Regions from separate parts of the Paraburkholderia denitrificans genome, predicted to be linked through region 1. Evidence: predicted binding sites of a transcription regulator. Region 1 holds the regulator's gene; the other holds the start of a gene.
The links. Region 1 encodes LexA, which represses DNA repair genes until DNA is damaged. Its sites were predicted from a motif close to ACTGTATNNNNATACAGT; they were not measured.

Region 1 (8,870 bases):
TTCATGCACCTTCTCGCGAATCGCGGCCTCGGACGGCCGCTCGTTGCGCGGCTTCACGCGCAGTCCGAACGCGACGTTCTCGAACACCGTCATGTGGCGGAACAGCGCGTAATGCTGGAAGACGAAGCCCACCTGGCGTTCGCGCGCACCGACGGCGCCCACGTCCTGGCCTTGCAGCACGACCTCGCCCGCGTCCGCGTATTCGAGGCCCGCGATCACGCGCAGCAGCGTGGTCTTGCCGCAACCCGACGGCCCGAGCAGCGCGACGAGTTCGCCGGGCGGAAAGTCGAGCGAGACGTTGTCGAGCGCGGTGAAATCGCCGAAGCGCTTTTGCAGATTGCGAACGATGATGCCCATGATTGACTGCTCTCCGTTTTCGGCCAGCGCGGGTGCTACGAAGCGCCTGCGCTGGCCCGATGCAATGGTGTGACTGATGCGCTAATTACTCGAGCGCCTGCCGGGCGACACCCGGCCGCGCAGCGCGTGATATGTCCGGTTGAACGGTGGCGGTGGCGGTGGCGGTGGCGGTGGCGGCAGCAGCAGCGATCTGCCTGAGCGCGCGCCCGCCGCGATCCGGGGCGAGCGCGGGCGCAGCGCTTTCGTCCTCGCGTTCCGCGCCGAGATGACGCTCGGCAAGCAGCTTGAGCCCGAGCGTCACGAGCGCGAGCAGCGCGAGCAGCGACGCCACCGCGAAAGCCGCCGCGAAGTTGTATTCGTTGTAGAGGATCTCGACGTGCAGCGGCATCGTGTCGGTCTGCCCGCGAATGTGGCCCGACACCACCGACACCGCGCCGAACTCGCCCATCGCCCGCGCGTTGCAGAGGATCACGCCGTAGATCAAACCCCAGCGGACATTCGGCAGCGTGACGCGCCGAAACATCTGCCAGCCCGACGCGCCCAGCACGTGCGCGGCCTCTTCCTCGTCGTTACCCTGGGCCTGCATCAGCGGGATCAGTTCGCGCGCAACGAACGGAAACGTGACGAAGATCGTCGCGAGCACGATGCCCGGCACGGCGAAGATGATCTGCACGTCGTGGTCGGCGAGCCATGGCCCGAGCCAGCCCTGCGCGCCGAACAGCAGCACGTAGATGAGACCCGAGATCACGGGCGACACCGAAAACGGCAGATCGATCAGCGTGGTGAGCAGCGCCTTGCCGCGGAACTCGAATTTCGCAATTGCCCACGAAGCGACAAGACCGAACACAAGATTGAGCGGCACGGCGATGGCCGCGGTGATGAGCGTGAGCTTGATTGCCGAAACGGCATCGGGATCGGCGAGCGACGCGAAGTAGAAGCCAACGCCCTTCGAAAGTGCCTGGGAGAACACCGCGACGAGCGGCACCAGCAGAAAGAGCGCGAGAAAGACGAGCGCGATGCCGGTGAGCAGCCAGCGCACCCAGGGGGCTTCCGTGACCGGATCGGGTCGGGTCGGCTGTCGCAAAGGCGTGCTCATTGCGCACCTCCCGTGGCAACTGCGCGCTGCGTCGGGTCAGGCTGGGCGGAAGACGATGAAGACGGCCCAGACAATGAAGACGGCGCAGGCGATGAAGCGCCGCGGCTCGTCCGGCGCTGCAAATACCACTGCAGCGAATTGATGATGAGCAGCATGACGAACGAGACGCACAGCATCACGACGGCCAGCGCGGTCGCGCCCGCGTAGTCGTACTGTTCGAGCTTGGTGATGATCAGAAGCGAGGTGATTTCGGACTTCATCGGCACATTGCCCGCGATGAAGATCACCGAGCCGTACTCGCCGAGCGCGCGCGCGAACGCAAGCGCAAAACCGGTGAGCAGCGCAGGCAATGCGGCGGGCAGCACGACGCGGCGCACCGTGAGCCAGCGCGACGCGCCGAGGCACGCGGCGGCTTCCTCCTGCTCGCGCTCGAAGTCTTCGAGCACGGGCTGCACGGTGCGCACGACGAACGGCAGCCCGATGAATGTGAGCGCAACGAGCACGCCGAGCGACGTGAAGGCGACCTTGATCCCCAGCGGTTCGAGAAACTGGCCGATCCAGCCGTTGCCCGCGTACACGGCCGCGAGCGAGATGCCGGCAACCGAGGTCGGCAGCGCGAACGGCAGATCGACGAGCGCGTCGATGGCCCGCTTGAAGGGGAACGTGTAGCGCACGAGCACCCAGGCGAGCAAAAGGCCGAACACGGCATTGATGAGCGCGGCGCCGAGCGCGGCCAAAAACGTCAGCCGGTACGACGCGATCACGCGCGGCGACGCCACTGCGCGCACGAACTGCGCCCAGTCGAGCGTCGCGGTCTTGAGGAAGGTGGACGCAAGCGGAATCAGCACCACGAGGCTCAGATAAGCCACCGTGATGCCCAGTGTCAGGCCGAAGCCCGGCAACGCGCTGGGCTTGCGTAAGCGTAACGTCGTCATGCTTGTTGCTCTTTCAGAATGCTGCGGCGCTACGCGCCAAAGAGCGCGCCCTTGCGGGCGCGCCTGCCGTGCGATGTTTCACTGCGGTTTCTCTGCGACTTCACTGCGACTTCACTGCGGCTGATAAATCGAATCGAACACGCCGCCATCGGCGAAATGAACCTTCTGCGCGTTCGCCCAGCCGCCGAACGAATCGTCGACCGTGTAGAGCTTCAGCTTCGGAAACCTCGACGTCAGCGCAGCCGGCACCTTGTCCGAGCGCGGACGGTAGAAGTTCTTCGCCGCGATCTCCTGACCTTCCTCGCTGTACAGGAACTGCAGATAGGCCTCGGCGACCTTGCGCGTGCCGCGCTTGTCCACGACCTTGTCGACGACGGCCACCGGCGGCTCCGCGAGAATGCTCGCCGACGGCACCACGATCTCGAACTTCCCGGAACCGAACTCCCTGAGCGACAGGAACGCTTCGTTTTCCCACGCGATCAGCACGTCGCCGATGCCGCGCTGCACGAAGCTCGTCGTCGCTCCGCGCGAGCCCGAGTCGAGCACACCAGCGTTTCTGTAGAGCTGCGTGACGAACGCCTTCGCCTTCTGGTCATTGCCGCCCGGCTGATGCGCGGCGTACGCCCACGCCGCGAGGTAATTCCAGCGCGCGCCGCCTGAGGTCTTCGGATTCGGCGTGACGATCGAGACGCCCGGCTTCACGAGGTCGTCCCAGTCCTTGATGTGCTTCGGATTGCCCTTGCGCACGAGAAACACGATGGTCGAGGTGTACGGCGCGGCGTTGTCGGGCAGACGCTTTTGCCAGTCGGCGTGCACGACGCCCTTCTTCGCGAGCGCGTCGATGTCCCAGGCGAGCGCGAGCGTCACGACATCGGCCTGCAGGCCGTCCAGCACCGAGCGCGCCTGCGCACCCGAGCCGCCGTGCGACTGCCTGATCGTGAGCGTCTCGCCGGTCTTCGCCTTCCACTGCTTCGCAAAAGCCTCGTTGACCTGCTGGTACAACTCGCGCGTCGGATCGTAGGAAACGTTCAGCAACGACGTATCCGCATGCGCGGCGGGCGTGTGCGCGGCCATGCCAACGAGCGCCGCGATGCCGAGGATCGGCGCCACGCCAACGATCAACCGCGCCGCCAGTCGCTTGATCCAGCCCGTTTTTCCGTTGTCCAGAATGCCCATCCACTTTTCTCCGTGTTGTCTTCGCGTGGGTCTTGCGTGCCTGCAGCTCACGATGAAGGGCAGTCTAACGACCGGCTTAAATCATTAAAAATAATGTTTCTTCATTTTTTAATGCTCAAAAGTGGTAAGCCCCCTCGCCTCTGCCACGCGAGCACGGTCGCACCGTCATTCCATCCGCCCGGCAGTGGGCAAGATAGTGGGCAAGGTAGCGCGCAAATGCCGCGAAAACGCCCGCCGAACGGAGAACTTCAAGTAACACTTGAAAAGGATCCGATACTGTATAAAAATACAGTCACCTGTCTATTCATACAGTGCCGCCATGACCAAACTCACCGCACGACAGCAGCAGGTTTTCGATCTGATCCGGCGCGCGATCGAGCGCACCGGCTATCCGCCCACGCGCGCCGAGATCGCGGCCGAACTCGGCTTCAGTTCCGCCAATTCCGCCGAGGAGCATCTGCGCGCGCTCGCACGCAAGGGCGTGATCGAACTGGCCGCAGGCGCGTCGCGCGGCATCCGTCTCCTGCCCGGCCCGGACGACCTCCCGCGCCAGTTCACGCTGCCGCACCCGAGCATCATGCAGCTCTCGCTGCCGCTCGTCGGCCGCGTCGCAGCGGGCAGTCCGATCCTCGCGCAGGAGCACATCGCGCAGCACTACGCGTGCGACCCGGCGCTCTTCTCCAGCAAGCCCGACTACCTGCTCAAGGTGCGCGGCCTGTCGATGCGCGACGCGGGCATCCTGGACGGCGACCTGCTCGCCGTGCAGAAGAAGAGCGAAGCGAAGGACGGCCAGATCGTCGTCGCGCGCCTTGGCGACGACGTCACGGTGAAACGCCTGAAGCGCCGGCCCAACGGGCTCGAACTGATCGCCGAGAACCCCGACTATGACAACATCTTCGTCGAGGCCGGCAGTGTGGAGTTCGCGCTCGAAGGCATCGCTGTCGGCCTGATTCGCCCCACCGAATTCTGATCGTCTAAACGCTGTCTGGAGGGAGTTATGGAACGCCTTGCCCGTTTGCTGCCCTTTCGTCAATTCGGCCGTCTGCGGCATCTGCGCGGCCTCGCCAGCTGCGCGGCGAAGAACACGCGCATGTCGGGAGCCGCGCAATCCGGCTCTCTCTTCGACAGCCTGAGCGACACCGAACCGGGGTCCACAGTTGGGTCCGCGGTTGGGTTGGCCCCGGGCCTAGTCGAACTGCCGCCGTTACCGTCCGCGCAACCCGCATTTGCGCGCGTTTCGCTCAACAGCGGGCTGAACCACACCGAGCCCGGACGCCGGGCGCCCGTGCGCGTGTACCACGGGCCTTCCCGGCTCATCATGGTGGGTACGGTCGATGCGGTGTGCCGGATGATCGACCGCTGCATCGCCGAACAGCACGCGGATCTGCCCGCGGCGCTCGCTAAGTAAGGGAAAAACGGTAAAGGCAACGGGAGAGTCCGGGATCTTTTTTTCATTCACCTTGTCCACACACGGTGTTCATTAAATGATCCTAAACATCCCAACGCAACCATGACCCAATCCCTGTCGAACAAACGCTGGATCAAACCCGTCGCCATCGTGGTAGCCCTGGTGCTCGTCGCGGCCACAGTAGGCTACAGCTACGCCTCGCCGTATCTGGTGCTGCACCGGCTCAAGGCCGCAGCCGATGCGCGCGATGCGGCAACGCTGAACGAGTACGTCGACTATCCGGCGTTGCGCGTAAGCCTCAAGGAACAGGCTGGCGACATGCTGACGCGGCACCTGGAGGAGCAGCACGGCAGCAATCCAATGCAGCTGTTGGGCAGCGCGATTGGCACCGCGATCGGCACCGCGCTGATCGGGTCACTCGTGGATGCGTATGCGACGCCCGACGGCGTCGCCGCGCTGCTCAACGGAATGCCACCCGGCGAGCAGCCGCCGGCCGCAAGCGATGGTAATCCGGCGCACGCGCCTGCCGCGGCGAACGCACCAGACGAGTTGAGCGCTGAATCCGACACTCACTCCACCGCTGAGTCGGACGCTGACTCCGACACAGAATCGGCTTTGGCGGATTCAGAGGAAAACGAGCCAGGCCACCCGCAAATTACGGCGGGCTACCGTGGTTTCAATGAATTTGTGGTGACCTGGCAGCGCAGATCGAACAGCATGCCTTATTCCGCTGTCCTGCAACGTCACGGGCCTTTTTCGTGGAAGCTCGGCGCGGTCGAATTGAACGAGCCCGCCCAATAACGGCATTGCTTGATGGCTGCTTGATGGCTGTGTAATTGCGCCAACGGCGAGCGTGAAACACAGCCGTCGAATGCATCGCTCAGGCGGCCGCTTGCTGTTGCTTCTGCTCGGCCGCCGAGGAACACGCCACCAGAATGCTGCACGACACACGGTCGAGCAGCGGCGTATTGCCTGCGCCCATCCACCAGCGCGACAGCCCGGTGCGGCAGCGATGCCCGACCACCACCAGATCCACCTGCAGTTCGTTGGCAAGATTCGCGATCTCATCGATCGGATGCCCGAAGGCGAAATGGCCCTGGGCACGCACGCCGCGCTCAGTCAGCCAGTCCACGCCCTCCTGAAGAATTTCGCGCGCGGTCTCTTCGAAACGGCCGCAGGCCACATCGGTCAGAAGGCCGGCGCTCTGGGCAATCGTCGATCGCATGTCGACGACCGACAGCAGGTGTGTTTCAGCATGCAGATCCAGCGCCAGATCCGCGCCGCAGCGCAGCGCCTTGCGGCCTTCGCGCGAGCCGTCATAACAAAGCAGGATTTTCTTGTAGCTCGCCATGATGGTTTCTCCCCGGCCCGCGCGGGTCGCGCGCCGTGCAATCTCATAATGCTGCGCCGCAATTGCACATGCAAGGGCTGGAAAACGCCAGGCCCGACCCCGTCGCACATACGCGCCCTGCGCCGCGGCCCTGGAACACCCAGGCACGCCCGACGCGACACGGTTCGCCGCCTGCCGCCTGCGCGGCAATGTTCTAGAATAGGCCGCCTCACCGTGCGCCACGCGCGCGCCGCTTCCATCGATTCATACTCCTACGGTCCATGCCCGCACCCGCCATCGAATTCGAGCAGGTCATCAAACACTACGGAGACAGGACAGTCGTCAATGGCCTGTCGTTCCACGTCGTCCCCGGCGAGTGCTTTGGACTCCTCGGCCCCAACGGCGCGGGCAAGACGACGACGCTGCGCATGCTGCTCGGCATCGTCTCACCCGATGCCGGGCGCATCAGCCTGTGCGGCGAGCCGGTGCCCGCACGGGCGCGCCACGCCCGCACGCGCGTGGGCGTCGTGCCGCAGTTCGACAACCTCGACCCCGATTTCACCGTCCGCGAAAACCTGCTCGTGTTCGGGCGCTACTTCGGGTTATCCGCGAGCGAGACGCGTGCGCTCGTTGCGCCGCTGCTCGAATTCGCGCGCCTCGAGAGCAAGGCGGATGCGCGCGTCGGCGAGCTGTCGGGCGGCATGCGGCGGCGCCTCACGCTCGCTCGCGCGCTGGTCAACGACCCCGACGTGCTCGTCATGGACGAACCGACCACGGGCCTCGACCCGCAGGCGCGCCACCTGATCTGGGAACGTCTGCGCTCGCTGCTCGCGCGCGGCAAGACGATTCTGCTCACGACGCATTTCATGGAGGAAGCCGAACGGCTCTGCAACCGCGTGTGCGTAATCGAGGAAGGCCGCAAGATTGCAGAAGGCGCGCCGCATGCGCTGATTCAGTCGGAGATCGGCTACGACGTGGTCGAGGTCTACGGACCCGATCCGGCCGCGCTGCGCGACGAGCTGGCGCCCTTTGCCGAGCGCACGGAGATCAGCGGCGAAACGCTCTTTTGCTACGTCGAGGATCCGCAGCCGATTCATCAGCGGCTGCGCCATCGCGCGGACCTGCGTTACCTGCACCGGCCCGCCAATCTCGAAGACGTGTTTCTGCGGCTGACCGGCCGCGAGATGCAGGATTAACTGCGGCAGGATCAACAGCGTCAGGACTACCAGCCACAGAGCTAACCGCGACGACGAAACCCGGCAGCCCCACTCACAGGACATCATGGACGCACGTACCGAAAAGGCGCCGCCAACGCACCCCGCCAGCACGCCGCAGCGCGAGCCGCGCGCGGCGTTGCCGTCGAGCGCAACGCACTGGATCGCCGTCTGGCGGCGCAACTATCTCGTGTGGCGCAAGCTCGCGATTGCATCGATGTTCGGCAATCTCGCCGACCCGATGATCTACCTGTTCGGCCTCGGTTTCGGGCTCGGGCTGATGGTTGGGCACGTCGACGGTGTCTCGTACATCGCGTTTCTCGCGGCGGGCACGGTGTCGTCGTCGGTGATGATGTCGGCGAGCTTCGAGTCGATGTATTCGGGCTTCTCGCGCATGCACGTCCAGCGCACCTGGGAAGCGATCATGCATACGCCGCTCTCGCTCGGCGACATAGTGCTCGGCGAGATCGTGTGGGCCGCGAGCAAATCGATGCTCTCGGGCGCGGCGATCATGCTCGTCGCGGGCGCGCTCGGCTACGCGAACTTCCCGTCGATGCTGCTCGCGCTACCCGTGATCGCACTGGCCGGACTCGCGTTCGCGAGCTGCGCGATGATCGTGACGGCACTCGCACCGTCATACGACTTCTTCATGTTCTATCAGACGCTCGTGCTCACGCCGATGCTGCTGCTCTCCGGCGTGTTCTTCCCGATCACGCAACTGCCTGCGGCCGCGCAGCACGTCACGCTGATGCTGCCGCTCGCGCACGCGGTCGAACTGATTCGTCCGGCGATGCTCGGGCGCCCCATCGAACACGCGGGGCTCCATCTGTTCGTACTGGCTTTCTACGTGGCGGTGCCGTTCGCGATTGCAACGGTGCTGTTTCGCAGGCGCATGATGCGCTGAAGGCGCGGGCGGCGGCGGAAAGCGCCACCCGCGAAGCGGAAAAAAACCGGCGAGTCACTCTTCGTCGTCGCCCCAGGGAATATCCACGTCCGAGATGAATGCGACCGTCGCGAAGGGACCGCCTTCGTGCCGGCCGAGCTTGCCGTCCGCGCGATGCCACTCGACCCGGAACGTCGTCACTGCGGCGTCCGCGAAGAGATACACGGTGCGGACTTCCTCCGGATCCGAATCCTCGACCGGGCCATCGAGCGACACCAGCAATTGCTGCGGCCACAAACCGTCGGCGGGATCGTAGATGCGGTCGGCCTCGGGGATCAACGTGTCGGCCTCGACGCCGATCGTCGCCGACGCCTCGACGATCATCTTGCCGAGCGCCCGCAATACGGCTGTCGCACGTGCCGAGTTGGCCTGACGGATGGCGAGATCGCCGCGCGTCAGAGCTTGTTCGAG
Region 2 (8,870 bases), on a different contig from region 1:
ACCGGACCCGCCGCGAGCACGTCGAGGTCGGTGAACTGCAGCGTCGGGCTTGCGCTGAAGTACTCGTCCCCGAGATTGCGGCCGCCGACGATCGCCAACTGGTTGTCGACGATCATCGCCTTGTTGTGCATGCGGCGCGTGAACTGGTCGAGGTTGGTGAACAGGTTTGCCGTGCGCGTGAACATGCTCTCCTGCGCGCTGCCGTACGGATTGAACACGCGGATCTCGATCAGCGGGTGCGTGTTCAGCGCGGCCATCAGGCTGTCGATGTCGTGGAAGTTCAGATCGTCGACGAGCATGCGCACGCGCACGCCGCGATCGGCCGCGTAGAGCGCCGCGCCGAGCAGCAGCTTGCCGGTCGTGTCCTCGTTCGCGATGTAGTACTGCAGATCGAGCGTGCGCGTGGCCGCGCGGGCGAGTGCGATGCGCATCTGGAGCGCGTCGGTGCCCGTCGCGAGCAGGCGGAAACCCGACTGTCCCGGATGCGCGGTCTCGGGCGCTGCGAGCGCGGCGTGAAGCGGCGTATCGGCCGAGGGCGACAGTGCGTGCGTGGTCTGGCGCGGGAGTGCCGTGGCGGGCGGACGTGTCGCGCACGCTGTGACGAGTGAGGCGCAAAGCACAACGAGACATGCATGGATGAAGCGCGCGATGCGCGGTGTGCGGCGCACGCGGGAGCGGGCGGGGGACGGCGAGACGCGCTGCGCGTGCGCGGCCGCGCGGTTGCGGCACGTCGAGGAATCGGTCAGGGCTGGATGCGCGGTCAAGCAGAGTCTCCGGGGCGAACGAGGTGCGCAGCGTTTCGTTTTCGTTTCACGGCGTTCGCGAGGATTCTACGGGAAGCGGCGCGGCGGGCGCCGCGAGCCGTCCCGACGGCAACTGTCGTTTCAGATCGGCTGGAAACGTCGGGATCCGGGCGCACGCGACACTGCATTCGTCCTGAACGAATGGAGATGGCGATGCATGCAGCGAAGCCTGTGACGACCTTGAACGTCGCACGCGGAACGTGCCGCACATAGCGTGCCGCGCGTGGATCACGGAGAGCCTATGACTATTCTTTCATAATGCTTTCATGATCCATCTGTAGCCTTCTGAAAATTCGACGGTGAATGCTGATAAAAATGAAGCGAATTTCTTTTCCTGCAGCAGAATCCTGTCTGGGCCCTCTACACATCGCCGAATTATTAGGACTCCGATTGGGGAAATTGCGCGAAAACAGCCGGGCGCATCTTATCTTCACTCATTAAAAATGATTATGAAGTTTTGGAAACCCGGCTTCCGTCGGTGCGGTGACGGAAGGTAACGCATCGGTGGATTTGCATCTTTAGAATAAGGCTGCATCGATAGGGGTTTGTATTTCCGATTCAGCTATAAAGGATTGTCACTCGCATTTTCATAAGCAATATCTGCATTCAGTGCATCCTTCCGATGCCACATTCGACGAAACACTTGCGCGCTTGAGCACCATCTGAATTATCGCGGATGGCCTGGCGCGGTATCGCGAGTTCACCATCGATTACCAGGTAGAACGAAAATTGTAATAAGCCATGTTGAACTACGTCAGCGCATTAGTTTTTCTTTCCGCGTTGCTGCACGCTTCGTGGAACGCAATTCTGCACGGCAATCGCGACCGCTTCGTTTCGATGGCGTGGATGAGCATCGGTGTCGGCGGCGTTGCAGCGGTTGCCGTCACGCTCCTGCCCCTTCCCGACGCTTCCGCGTGGCCGTTCGTCATCGCATCGGGCATCGCGCACATTTTCTACAACCTCGGGCTTGTTTATGCGTATCGACGCGGAGATTTAGGCGTTGTTTATCCGATCGCCCGAGGTGCGTCGCCGCTGCTGGTGGCGTTGGGCGCAACCCTCGTCACCGGAGAGACGCTCGGTCTGGCGAAAATCGTCGGCGTATGTCTGGTATCGGCAGGGATCGTGACGCTTGCGTTCGAGCGCAGGCAGCTCTCGCGATCGACCTTCGTCGCCGCGCTGGCCACCGGCGTCATGATCGCGCTGTACACCGTGATCGATGGCGTCGGAGTCCGGCTATCCGGCAACGCCGTGTCGTATAACGCGTGGACGTTTCTATCCTATCTGGCGCTACCGCCCATCTTCATTGCTCGTCGCGGCTTGCGCGCGCTGAAAGTGCCGTCAATCGAAATCTCAAGCTCCGTGGCCGGAGGGCTGGTCTCGATCACGGCATACGGCATCGTGGTGTGGGCGATGCAGTTCGGCACGATGGGGGGAGTCTCCGCCATCCGCGAAACGAGCGTGGTGTTCGCCGTAATCATCGGGCGGATATTTTTTCACGAAAAGTTGACCGCGAAACGCCTTCTTTCGTGCATCGTCATCGCGAGCGGCGCAATTTATATCGGTAGTTGAGCGTGCGGCGGGCTGCCCAGGGAATCGTCGAGGCCGGTTGCCTAAGACTGCTTCATGACGACCCGGAGGGGCGGCCAGATCGTTGCCGTTGGTGCTGTCGGCAGCGCCACGCTGGCGGGCCGGGCTGCACGCGCGGCGCGCACCGAGCCTGAGCCGCCCGGCGCTTCAGCCGCGCGCCGCGGATCCAGCGTCGCGGCGCAGGCTCATGCGGTGAAAGCGTAACGTCATCAGGAGCGCAACCGTGGCGAGCCCGGCGGCGAGGCCCCACCAGAGGCCGCGCGCACCAAGGCCGAAGTGGAACGCGAGCACATAGCCCGTGGGAAAGCCGATGCCCCAGTAGCCGAGCGTGGCCGCCAGCATCGGAATACGCGTGTCTTTGAGCCCGCGCAGGCAGCCCGAACCCACCGTCTGCACGCCGTCGACGATCTGGAACAGCGCGGCCACACCGAGCAGCGACGTTGCGAGTGCGACGGTTGCCGCGTTGGCGGGGTCGTCCAGATGCAGGTACAGGCCGACGATCCAGCGCGGCGCGAGCACCATCACGAGCGCCGACATCGACATGAATCCCACGCCGAGCCCGAGCGCGGCGAATCCCGCATGGCGCGCCGCGTGCGGTTGTCCCGCGCCGGCCCAATAGCCGACGCGCACGTTGGCCGCCTGGCCGATCGCGAGCGGCACCATGAACGACACCGATGCGACGTTCAGTGCGATCTGGTGCGCCGCGAGCGGCATGGCGCCGAGCAGGCCCATCAGCAGGCCGGTGGCGAGGAACAGCGTGGCTTCGACGGCGTAGGTGATCGCGACCGGCCAGCCGATCGAGACGAGTTCGCCCATCAGCGGTGCTGTGGGCCGCCGCGCAGCGACGAAATGCTGGTGCGAGGGCCGCAGGTGCAAGAGCGCCATCAGCACGATGGCGATGAGCCAGACCGTGATCGCGGTGGCTGCCGCCGAGCCGAGGAACCCGAGCCGCGGCAGGCCCCACACGCCGTGGATGAGCCCGTAGTTGAGGAAACCGTTGACGAACACGCACGCAATCGACACCCAGAGCAGCCGTTTTCCGGCTCCGATCGCGGGCAGGAACGAGCGCATGAGCCCCACGCCGATCAGGCTCGCGGGCGCGCCCCAGCGCAGCACGGCTGCGTATTCGCCGACGTGATGCGCAAGCAGCGCCGGCTCGCCGAGTGCGAGCAGGATGGGCGTGGCAAACGAGAGCAGCGCGAAGGCGGGCAGCGCGAGCATCAGCGAGAGCGCGAAACCGGTCCAGTAGATGTGCGGAACGTGGCTCTCGTTGTCCGCGCCGCGCGCCTGCGCGACGCTCACGCTCACCGAGGTCAGCACGCCCTGCAGCACCGTCACGACGACGAAGAACAGGTTTGCGCCGAGCCCGCCTGCGGCGAGCGCGTCGGAGCCGAGCGAGCCGAGCAGCACCGTATCGGTGACGCCCATTGCCATCTGCGAAAGCTGCGCGATGGCGAGCGGCGCGGCAAGACGGGCGGTGTCGGCGGCGTGGCGGGTCAGCGTGGGCGGCGCGATGGCGCGCGCGGCGAGCGTCGGTCGAGTCATGAAAAGCAAGCGGCGCGAAAAATCGCGCCGCGTATACGTTAGAGAGGAGAGGGCGTTCTGTCGAAGCTGACAGCTTATGGCGGGAACGCCGCGTTGTCGATCATGAAGCCCATTTTTGGTGCGAATTCTTTCAATCGGCCTGGTTCAATCGGCTTCAAGCACGGCGATGCGCGTGTCGCCGAGCAGCACCACCTGGCCCGCGCGAATCTTGCAGGTCTTGCGCAGTTCGACTTCGCCGTCCACCTTGACCGTGCCCGACGCGACGATCTGTTTGGCCGAGCCGCCGCTATCGGCGAGTCCGGTGATCTTCAGGAGGTTGTGCAGTTCGACGAAATCGCCGGTCAGCGTGAAATCGAGGTTGGGCATGGCGTGTACGGTTCTCCTGCCATTCAGGGGGCAGGAATTGGGTGAGTCGAAGGGTTCGCATCATAAGCCATGTAATACGCGTTGACCCAGCGATGATGTTCTCGCACACAACATGGCTTCGGAGCGCTTTAGAGAGGATACGCCGTGGCGCGCTGCGCCGAACCGCCGCCGTTCGGCCATAAATGCCGCCAGATCGCGGTGCGAACGGCGCTTGCGGGCGCGGGGTGTATGGATATACAGTATGCGTCGCCGCCCCCGATCCCTGACGCCCACTGCCGTGTCCACCGTTGTCGAAAACCCCGCCCCGAGCACCGCCGCCTGGCTCGCGAAGCTCAACGACGCGCAGCGCGCCGCCGTCGAACATGGCGGCCCCGGCGCATTCGCGCCGGGCGCGGCGCTGCCGCCGCCGCTCCTCGTCATCGCGGGCGCGGGTTCGGGCAAGACCAATACGCTCGCTCATCGCGTCGCGCATCTGGTCGTCAACGGCGCTGATCCACACCGTATCCTGCTGCTAACGTTCTCGCGGCGCGCAGCGCTCGAAATGACGCGCCGCGTCGGCCGCATCGCCGCCGGTGTGCCAGGCGCGGCGGCTACGCTCGCCCAGGGGCTCACGTGGGCGGGCACGTTTCACGGTATCGGCGCGCGCCTGCTGCGCGAGTACGCCGAACACATCGGCTTGTCGCCCGCGTTCACGATCAACGACCGCGAGGATTCCGCCGATCTGATGAACCTCGTGCGCCATGAGCTGGGTTTGTCGGCGAAAGACAAGCGCTTCCCGTCGAAGTCCACGTGTCTTGCCATCTACTCGCGGGTTGTCAACACCACGGATACGCTCACGGACGTCCTCAGCCGGGCGTTCACGTGGTGCCTCGAATGGGAGCCGCAACTGCGCGCGCTCTTCGCGGCGTACGTCGATGCGAAGCAGAAACAGAACGTCCTCGACTACGACGACCTGCTGCTCTACTGGGCGCACATGGCTGCCGAACCGTCGATTGCTGCCGATCTCGCGGCCCGCTTCGATCACGTTCTGGTCGACGAGTATCAGGACACCAACCGCCTGCAGGCCGCGATCCTGCTCGCGCTCAAACCGGACGGGCGCGGGCTCACGGTGGTCGGCGACGACGCGCAGGCGATCTATTCGTTTCGCGGCGCGACCGTGCGCAACATCCTCGACTTCCCGGCGCAGTTCGATCCGCCTGCGCGCCAGGTGACGCTCGAGCGCAACTACCGCTCGACGCAGCCGATTCTCGCCGCGTCCAACGCCGTGATCGACGCCGCACGCGAGCGCTTCACGAAGAACCTCTGGAGCGAGCAGGTATCGGCGCAGCGTCCGCGTCTCGTGACCGTCGCCGATGAAGCCACCCAGGCGCGCTATGTCGTCGAGCAGATTCTCGCGGCGCGCGAGGAGGGCATGAAGCTCAAGCAGCAGGCCGTGCTGTTTCGCGCCGCACACCACAGCGCGACGCTCGAAATCGAACTCGCGCGCCGCAACATTCCGTTCGTGAAGTTCGGCGGACTGCGCTTTCTCGATGCTGCGCACGTCAAGGATGTGCTCGCGGTGCTGCGCTGGGCCGAGAATCCGCTCGACCGCGTCGCGGGCTTTCGCGTGACCCAGTTGATGCCGGGCGTCGGTCCTGCAACGGCGGCGCGGCTGCTCGACCAGGTTGCGGCGTGCACGGGCGCGTACCGCGCCGCCGAGGCGCTCGCCGCGTTCGCGCCGCCGCCGCGCGCGGCGGCCGACTGGGCCGCGTTCGTCGCCCTGATTGACAACATCGGTACGCGTGCGACGCCGTGGCCCGCCGAATTCGAGCTGGTGCGGCGCTGGTACGAGCCGCATCTGGAGCGCAATCACGAAGACGCGTCCGCGCGCCTCGCGGACCTGCTGCAAATGGAGAGCATCGCGAGTACCTACGCGTCGCGCGAGCGCTTCCTCACGGAACTCACGCTCGATCCGCCCGATGCGACGAGCGCCGAATCGGCCGATCCGCTGCTCGACGAGGACTATCTGATTCTCTCGACGATCCATTCGGCCAAAGGCCAGGAGTGGCGCAACGTATTCGTGCTCAACGGCGTGGACGGCTGCATTCCGTCCGATCTGGGCGCGGGCAGCGACGAGGAACTCGAGGAAGAGCGGCGTCTGCTGTATGTGGCGATGACGCGCGCGAAGGAAGATCTGCACATCGTCGTGCCGCAGCGCTTCTACGTGCACAACCAGACTGCGTCGGGCGACCGCCATGTCTGGGCGTCGCGGACGCGTTTCATTGCGGCGTCCGCTCTGCCGCTCTTCGAGTCGTGTGCCTGGCCGCCCGCGCCCGTGGTGACGGCGCCGGGCGCGGCGGGCCTCGCGGCCGCCGCGAAAGCAAAGATCGAGATCGGCGCGAAGCTCCGGAAGATGTGGGAGTAGGCCGCTTCAGCGTGGGCGCCGGCCGGTTTGATGCAACTTGGTGCGACTCAGTGCAACTTAGTGGGATTGGCCGTGGCCGTGCGGTTCGTTGTTCCGGGGCGGGATGAACACGTTGCGCAACCAGGCGGCGAGGCGCGAGAAGAGGTCGTCGGGTTCCTCGACGAAAATCTCCGGCTTTAACAGGCGCAGATACTCGACGATCTGCTGTGCTTCCTGCTTCTGGAACGCGCCGTGGTTGATCGCGAGGCGCAGCAGCCCGCGCAGTTCGCCCAGGCGCTCGCGCGCGGTGCTGCCGGTGCTCGTTTCGCAGCCGATTTTCGCTTCGTAGATGCGCTGGCGCATCGATTCGGAGAGGCGCCACGCGGGCGTCTGCATCGTCTCTTCGAGCACCCGCATGTCCTGCACGGACGCCTTGATCTGCGCCGCGAGCGGATCGATCAGCATCGATTCGCCCTGCGCCTCGGTGACGATCGCCTCGGCCCAATCGCGGCACTGCTTGGTCAGCTCCTCGGGCGTCCACTCGGGGCGCGACGCAAAGCCGAAGCCGAATGCGGTCGCCTGCCGCATCAGGATCGAGACCACCTCGGGGAATTCCTTGTCGAGCGTGCGCTTGGCCCAGGCATACTGCCCGCCCGCCAACATGCGCTGCACCGCGTGCTCGGTGAGCGGCACCATGTTGTCGAGCAGCTTGGCGCGCAGGAAGTCCTCGAACGACGGCGTCGCGAACTGCGGATCGAGCTTAAGCGACACGCGCAAGAAGGCTTCGAAGTCCTTGCGCAGCGTTGCAAGCGTTTCGTCCTTGAGATTGAGGGTGATGTGCCCCATGTGGTCGTCCCGTGTAATCCGTGCCGTATTGCATCGTGCCGGCGCAAGATGCACCGCGAGCAGGAACCACCGGCCGCGAGTACGTGGTCAATGGCGCCAAAGCAGGCTTTGACGGGATTAACGGCGAAACGAAAGGAAACTTGAGCGGGGACGCGCGGGCCGCGCCTGGCGCGGCGATCCCGCCTGCGTTTTTGCTCGCGGTTTGCTGGCGTTTTTGCCCGCGGGTTTGCCTGCGGGTTTGCCTGCGGGTTTGCCAGATCAATCAGCGCAGGACGACGCCTTGCCAGAGGAAGAACACCGCAAGGCCGACGGCGATCGTGACGAGCGGCCGGCGCGTGAGCGCGCTGACCACGATCGCCGCGAGCGCGCCGACCAGTTGCGGATTGCGCCACGTGAGTTCGGCGCCCTGGCCATGCGGAGAAACGGCCATCGGCACGATGATCGCGGTCAGCACGGTCACGGGCACGAAGCCGAGCGCGGTGCGCACGAGCGGCGGGAACACGAGCCGCTCGCCCAGCACGAAGACGGCGGTGCGCACGACCCAGGTGATGACAGCCATGCCGAGGATGAGGACAACGTAGTTCATTGGCCGGCTCCTGCGGTATTGCGCGCGGCGCCTGCCGGGCGTGCCGTACCGGCGCTGTCGCGCGAGCGGCGCGGCAGCGAGAGCACGACGCCGACGGCGACGCCCGCGAGCACGGCGGCGAGCAGGCCGAGCTTGTACGGCCAGGCTTGCCAGAAGAACGCGAGCGCACCGGCGGTCACGGCAGCGGCGATGTAGCGCACGGCGACGAGCTGCGGCACGACGATGGCGATGAAGGTGGCGACCATCGCGAAGTCGAGGCCGAGCGACTGCAGGCCGGGAAACGCGGCGCCGAACAGCAGGCCGACGGCGGTCCAGATCTGCCAGTTGACGTACATCGCGACGCCTGAGCCGAAGAAGTGCCACGGCGAGACGTCGTCGCCGGGCGGGTGGCGGCGGAAGTGCGCCCAGGCGACGGCGAAGACTTCGTCGGTGAGCAGGCCGCCCAGCACGAGACGCCAGCGCAGCGGCAGATGCGAGACGTAGGGCGCGAGCGTCGCGCTATAGAGCACGTGGCGCAGGTTGACGACGAGCGTGGTCGCCCAGATCACGATGAAGCTCGCGTGCGAGGCGATCAGGCCGAGCGCGATGAACTGCGCGGAACCGGCGAAGACGGCGAGCGACATCAACTGGCCGTGCCAGAGCGCGAGCGGGCCCGAGGTGACGAGCGTGCCGAAGATCACGCCGAAGGGCGCGGCGCCGACCATCATGGGGATGGTGTCGCGCGCGCCGGAGACGAATTCCTGGGAGCGGGTGG

Region 2: the regulator LexA is predicted to act here: its motif matches at 4,525-4,542, upstream of ACFPTO_RS06995 (ATP-dependent helicase).

What each region holds. Positions count from the first base shown of each region.
Region 1 covers NZ_JBHSMP010000007.1:392,267-401,136, forward strand. The annotation lists gene ACFPTO_RS05130 (sulfate/molybdate ABC transporter ATP-binding protein) at 1-357, opposite strand, end outside; gene cysW (sulfate ABC transporter permease subunit CysW) at 443-1,453, opposite strand; gene cysT (sulfate ABC transporter permease subunit CysT) at 1,450-2,388, opposite strand; gene ACFPTO_RS05145 (sulfate ABC transporter substrate-binding protein) at 2,500-3,564, opposite strand; gene lexA (transcriptional repressor LexA) at 3,884-4,534, shown strand; gene ACFPTO_RS05155 (hypothetical protein) at 4,562-4,972, shown strand; gene ACFPTO_RS05160 (DUF2939 domain-containing protein) at 5,075-5,773, shown strand; gene ACFPTO_RS05165 (universal stress protein) at 5,853-6,323, opposite strand; gene nodI (nodulation factor ABC transporter ATP-binding protein NodI) at 6,584-7,498, shown strand; gene ACFPTO_RS05175 (ABC transporter permease) at 7,584-8,420, shown strand; gene ACFPTO_RS05180 (hypothetical protein) at 8,475-8,870, opposite strand, start outside.
Region 2 covers NZ_JBHSMP010000009.1:230,291-239,160, forward strand. The annotation lists gene ACFPTO_RS06975 (phospholipase D family protein) at 1-746, opposite strand, end outside; gene ACFPTO_RS06980 (EamA family transporter) at 1,545-2,372, shown strand; gene ACFPTO_RS06985 (MATE family efflux transporter) at 2,538-3,935, opposite strand; gene ACFPTO_RS06990 (RNA-binding S4 domain-containing protein) at 4,080-4,301, opposite strand; gene ACFPTO_RS06995 (ATP-dependent helicase) at 4,543-6,705, shown strand; gene ACFPTO_RS07000 (DUF4088 family protein) at 6,763-7,530, opposite strand; gene ACFPTO_RS07005 (AzlD domain-containing protein) at 7,793-8,116, opposite strand; gene ACFPTO_RS07010 (AzlC family ABC transporter permease) at 8,113-8,823, opposite strand.